2 regions of the Cohnella sp. GCM10027633 genome follow, and region 1 is predicted to be linked to the other one. Evidence: predicted binding sites of a transcription regulator. Region 1 holds the regulator's gene; the other holds the start of a gene.
What was found. The regulator LexA, encoded in region 1, represses DNA repair genes until DNA is damaged. The targets are predictions, from matches to a motif close to CGAACATATGTTCG.
Positions count from the first base shown of each region.

Region 2: a site for LexA is predicted at 1,974-1,987, ahead of uvrB (excinuclease ABC subunit UvrB). Genes of this name have one in related genera too.

Region 1 covers NZ_JBHTGV010000001.1:505,062-508,178, forward strand. Annotated here, with positions in the region: gene ACFQZG_RS02165 (DUF896 domain-containing protein) at 1-39, opposite strand, end outside; gene yneA (cell division suppressor protein YneA) at 175-591, opposite strand; gene lexA (transcriptional repressor LexA) at 753-1,373, shown strand; gene ACFQZG_RS02180 (NADPH-dependent FMN reductase) at 1,538-2,080, shown strand; gene glnA (type I glutamate--ammonia ligase) at 2,176-3,117, opposite strand, start outside.
Region 2 covers NZ_JBHTGV010000009.1:25,501-28,617, forward strand. Annotated here, with positions in the region: gene uvrB (excinuclease ABC subunit UvrB) at 1-1,926, opposite strand, end outside; gene ACFQZG_RS18935 (SPFH domain-containing protein) at 2,111-3,117, shown strand, end outside.

The DNA.
Region 1 (3,117 bases):
CAATTCGTTAATGCGCCCAATCAGCTTCTCCATTTCCATGGCGTTGTCACTCCCTTCCGTATATCTTCTCTACTTTGACATTAACGGCGATGCGTTGTCAAGAAAACCGGGCACGCAAAAAAGACCGGGTTTCCCCGGTCTCGGAACATTCGTTCGCATCGCGTTCGTATTGCATTAAGGCAACATCTTGGCTGGTAAAATCAACGTCTGTCCTGCTTGTACGGACGACGAGGACAAACCGTTCCGCTTCTTGATGGCATGCACCGCGTCGCGCGTATCCATCGTATCCTTCTTATAGGAAGCGGCCAAGTCCCAGATCGTATCGCCGCTATCGACGGAGATCGAGATCTCCGTTGCCGTCGCCGGCGAAACCTCGGCGTCCGATGCGAACGTATGCGCGAACGCGAATCCGCTGAACAGAATCAGAAAGGCGAACAGTATAAAGAAGGAACGCGCGATGCCTAAGCCGCGATGCGAACGAGCCGGCGCTTGCGGCGCCGTCCGTCCCGCGTATGCTGGCTTAGCGTAAGCCGTACCGTTACGAAGCGTTGAAGCAGTTGCGGAAGAACCGGATACCCATGTATGTACCATTTACGCTCACCCCAAACATTTGTTCTGGTATCAGATTAGCACGAACATATGTGCTTGTCAACAAATTTTGGAACATTTGTTCGGCGGAACGAATGTTTGTGCGAACTCGAGTTCTGTGTTATAATTTGTCATCATGAGCTGATACATAGGGAGGGCTTGGCGTGTCCAAGATGTCCAATCGCCAAAATGCCATTTTAGACTTCATTAAGAACGAAGTGCGCGACAAAGGGTATCCCCCTTCCGTCCGCGAGATCGGCGAAGCCGTAGGGCTCGCATCCAGTTCCACCGTGCACGGCCACCTCGATCGCCTGGAGAAGAAAGGCTTGATCCGCCGCGATCCGACGAAACCGCGCGCGATCGAGATTCTGGGAGACGACGACAACGTGTTCGGACTGGCTGCCTCCGTTCGCCAAATTCCGCTCGTCGGCAAAGTAACGGCCGGCGTGCCGATAACGGCGACGGAGAACATCGAAGAGTACTTCCCGCTGCCGGCGACGATGGTCGGCGATCAACCGGTGTTCATGCTTTCCGTCCAAGGCGATAGCATGATCGAGGCCGGCATCCACGACGGCGACTACGTCATCGTACGCCAGCAGCCGAACGCTACGAACGGAGATATCGTCGTCGCGATGACGGAAGACAACGAAGCGACCGTCAAGACGTTCTATAAGGAACGCGATCATATTCGTCTCCAACCGGAGAATTCGAGCATGTCGCCTCTCCGCTATCCGAACGTCAGCATCCTGGGTAAAGTCATCGGATTGATTCGCTCGTTCATGTAAGCCGGCAAGCTCGCCGGCTCGGCGACAAGGCAGACCCGCTCATCGGGAGATGACGGGTCTGCCTTTTTTCTTGCTCGTTTGAACGTCGCTTATACTGGGTAATGACGATTGGACATACTATTTAACGAACGTGCTTTTAACGATAAACAATTCAGGAGGACGACATGTCACAATTGAAAATCGGAATTATTCTGGGCAGCACCCGCCAAGGCCGCGTTAGCCCTCAAGTCGGCGAATGGGTGAAGAAGCACGCGGATGCGCGCAACGACGCGCATTACGAGATCGTGGACATCGCGGACTACAAGCTGCCGATGTTCGGCGAGACGGACGCCACGGAGCAAGCGACGAAATGGAATACGACGCTCTCCGGACTCGACGGCTTCGTCTTCGTCGTCGCCGAGTACAACCACAGCATTACGGGTGCGCTCAAGAACGCGATCGACTACGCTCGCGACGCATGGAACAATAAGGCGGCCGGCATCGTCAGCTACGGCTCCGTAGGCGGCGCGCGCGCAGCCGAGCATCTGCGGGGCATTCTCGGCGAAGTATCGATCGCCGACGTTCGCGTCCATGTGGCATTGTCGCTGTTCACGGACTTCGAGAACGGCAGCACGTTCAAGCCCGCCGAGCTTCACCTGACGAACTTGAACGGCATGCTCGACCAAGTCGTCGCCTGGAGTGGCGCGCTCAAGACGGTGCGTTCGTAAACATCCGTTAGCGAATTTCACCCTATCTATACGGAAACCGGCCCCGCGAACGTCCGAAGACGCCGCGGGGCCGGTTATTATGCGTTGCGTTTATTCTAGAACGCCGTCAAATACTGATCGCGTTCCCATTGGTGGACTTGCGTTCTGTACATGTCCCACTCGATCTCTTTGAGCTCGTAGAAGTGGCTGAGCGCGTGATCGCCGAGCGTCTCGCATACGACGTCGTCGCGAAGCATCTCGGACAATGCTTCCTTCAAGTTGATCGGCAAGCTCGGAATGCCCGCGTCGATCCGTTCCTCTTCGCTCATCACGTAGATGTTGCGATCGACCGGCGGCGGAGACGTCATCTTGTTCGCGATACCGTCGAGACCCGCCTTCAGCATGACCGCAAGCGCCAAGTAAGGGTTGGCGGCCGGGTCCGGGTTGCGAGCTTCGATGCGCGTGCTAAGGCCGCGGGATGCCGGAATCCGAATCATCGGGCTCCGGTTGCTTGCGGACCAGGCTACGTAGCAAGGCGCTTCATAGCCGGGAACAAGACGTTTGTAAGAGTTGACCGTCGGGTTCGTAATGGCGGCGAAACCGCGCGCATGTCTCAAGATACCCGCCATGTATTGTCTAGCGATCGCGCTAAGACCAAGCTTATCGTTCGGGTCGAAGAACGCGTTCTCGTTGCCGCGGAACAACGATTGGTGGCAGTGCATGCCGGAACCGTTCATTCCGAACAGCGGCTTCGGCATGAACGTCGCATGCAAACCGTGCTGGCGCGCGATCGTCTTAACGACGAGCTTGAACGTCTGGATTTGGTCGGCCGCTTTGATCGCGTCCGCATATTTAAAGTCGATCTCGTGCTGTCCCGGAGCAACCTCGTGATGGGAAGCTTCGATCTCGAAGCCCATCTCCTCGAGCATAAGCACGATATCGCGGCGGCAGTTCTCGCCGAGGTCGGTCGGAGCGAGGTCGAAGTATCCGCCTTGGTCGTTAAGCTCCATCGTAGGGTTGCCCTTCTCGTCCGTCTGGAACAAGAAGAACTCGGGTTC
Region 2 (3,117 bases), on a different contig from region 1:
TTCCTTCATCTCGGCTTCGAGGCGCTCGATGACGGACAGACGGTCTTTCTTGGACAACTTGCCCAGGTCGTCCTTGCCCGTCAAATACGAGCTCTTCTGCTCGGCGACCTTCGTCGCCTCGATGACGTCGCGCACCTTCTTGCGGATCGTCTGAGGCGTGATGCCGTGCTTCTCGTTGTACGCGGTCTGGATCGCGCGGCGGCGTTCCGTCTCTCCGATCGCCTTCTCCATCGATTCGGTGATCTTGTCCCCGTACATAATGACGCGACCTTCGGAGTTGCGCGCCGCGCGCCCGATCGTCTGGATGAGCGAGCGTTCCGAGCGCAGGAAGCCTTCCTTATCCGCATCGAGAATGGCGACTAGCGTAACCTCCGGCAAGTCCAAGCCTTCCCTCAGCAGGTTGATGCCGATAAGCACGTCGAACGTGCCGAGCCGCAAATCCCGCAAGATGGCCATCCGCTCCAACGTCTTGATATCCGAGTGCAAATAGCGGACCTTGATGCCGACTTCCTTCAAGTAGTCCGTCAGGTCCTCCGACATCTTCTTCGTCAGCGTCGTCACGAGCACGCGCTCGTCGTTCGCGATGCGTACGCGAATCTCGCCGAGTAGATCGTCGATCTGTCCCTTCGTCGGACGAACTTCGATGATCGGATCGACGAGGCCTGTCGGCCGGATGATCTGCTGTACCATCGTCGGGCACTGCTCCATCTCGTAAGGCCCCGGCGTCGCGGACACGTAGACGAGTTGCTTCGCCTTCTCTTCGAACTCCTCGAACCGCAGCGGCCGGTTATCCTTCGCGGAAGGAAGGCGGAAGCCGTGGTCGACGAGCACCGTCTTGCGGGCTTGGTCCCCGTTGTACATCGCGCGCACTTGCGGCAGCGTTACGTGCGATTCGTCGATGACGATCAGATAGTCGTCCGGGAAGAAGTCCATGAGCGTATACGGCGTCGCGCCCCGTTCTCGGAACGTCATCGGACCCGAGTAGTTCTCGATGCCGGAGCAGAAGCCCATCTCGGCCATCATCTCCAGGTCGTAGCGGGTACGCTGCTCCAGCCGCTGCGCTTCCAGCAGCTTGCCGTCCTCGCGCAGCTCGGCGAGCCGCTCCTCGAGCTCCCGCTCGATGTTGACGAGCGCGCGCTTCATCTTCTCTTCGCCGGTCACGAAGTGGGAACCCGGGAAGATGACGACGTGATCGCGCGTGCCGGTAATCTCGCCCGTCAGCACGTCGATCTCGGTAATCCGCTCGATCTCGTCGCCGAACATCTCGACGCGGATCGCCTGGTCGCTGCGCGACACCGGGAAGATCTCGATGACGTCGCCGCGTACGCGGAACGTGCCGCGCGTGAAGTTGATATCGTTCCGTTGATACTGAATGTCGACCAGCTTGTGCAGGATCGCGTTGCGGGAGCGCTCCATGCCGACGCGCAAGCTGAGCCGCAGATCGCGGTACTCTTCCGGCGAACCGAGGCCGTAGATGCACGAGACGCTGGCCACGATGATGACGTCGCGGCGTTCGAACAGCGAGGACGTCGAGGAGTGGCGCAGCTTGTCGATCTCGTCGTTGATGCTGGAGTCTTTCTCGATATACGTATCCGTCGAAGGAATGTACGCTTCCGGTTGGTAGTAGTCGTAGTAGCTGACGAAGTATTCCACGGCGTTCTCCGGGAAGAACTCCTTGAACTCGCTGCACAGCTGCGCGGCGAGCGTCTTGTTGTGCGCGATGACGAGCGTCGGCTTGTTCACCTTGGCGATCGTCTGAGCGATCGTGAACGTCTTGCCCGTGCCGGTCGCGCCGAGCAGCGTCTGGTGCCTTCTCCCCGTCTCGATGCCTTCCGCGAGCTCGCGGATCGCCTCCGGCTGATCGCCCTGCGGCGTATATTCCGACACGAGCTTAAAGGGGCGGTTCACTATTTCCGTATCCGACATGCTAGGCATAACTCCCTTCGAATGAACGCTCCGATGTCGTTTTTTCACGAATGTGTGTTCTCGTTTTATTATAACTTTTTGCGCGGAGCGCGTCAAAACGAACGTGGCAAACCTTGTAATATGCGCGGAATCGCTTAGACTGAATAGAGAGGAACAGGACCACCCGAAAAAGGAGAGACGCGCGATGGGATTCATGGATTTCATTAAAGGGCAATTTATCGAGGTCATCGAATGGCTGGACGACAAGGGCGTGCTCGTGCACCGGTTCGAGGCGTACGACAACGCGATCAAGATGGGCGCCAAGCTCGTCGTCCGCGAATCGCAGGCGGCGATCTTCGTGAACGAAGGCCAGCTCGCCGACGTGTTCGGCCCGGGCACGTACACGCTCAGCACGCAGAACATGCCGGTGCTCACCGCGCTTAGATCATGGAAATACAGCTTCAACTCGCCGTTCAAAGCGGACGTCTTCTACGTCAGCACGGCGAACTTCACCGATCTCAAATGGGGCACGACGAACCCGGTCATGATGCGGGACGCCGACTTCGGCGTCGTGAGACTGCGCGGCTTCGGCAGCTACGCGGTCAAGGTCGGCGATCCGGCCGCGTTCCTGCGCGAAATCTTCGGCACGAGGAAAGAATTCTCGACCGAGAGCATCGCCGGCTTCCTGAAATCGATCATCGTCTCCGGCGTCAGCGACTTGATCGGGGAATCGAAAATTCCGGCGATCGATCTGGCCAGCTCCTACGAGGAGCTCGGCGAGCAGGCGGCGCTTCGGCTGCAGCCGAAATTCGAAGCGATGGGCCTCAAGCTGACGGCGCTGACGATCGAGAACCTCTCCCTCCCCGAGGAAGTGGAGAAGATGATCGACAAGCGCTCGTCGATGGGCGTGCTCGGCAACATGGACAACTACATGAAGTTCCAGACCGCCGAAGCGATCCGCGACGCGGCGAACAACGAAGGCGGCGGAGGCGCCGGGTTAGGAGCGGGCATGGGCGCGGGCATGGCGATCGGGCAAACGATGGGACAGCTGTTCCAGCCGAACATCGGCGCGGGCTCGAACGCCGGCGCGGGTGCTCCGCAAGCGCAGCAGCAAGCTCAGGCCGGGCAAACGGCGGCTCCCGCGGCGGCGGCCGGCGGGGTTGCCTGCTCCAACGCCGCGTGCGGCCACCTCCTTCAGCCGGCCGAGAAGTT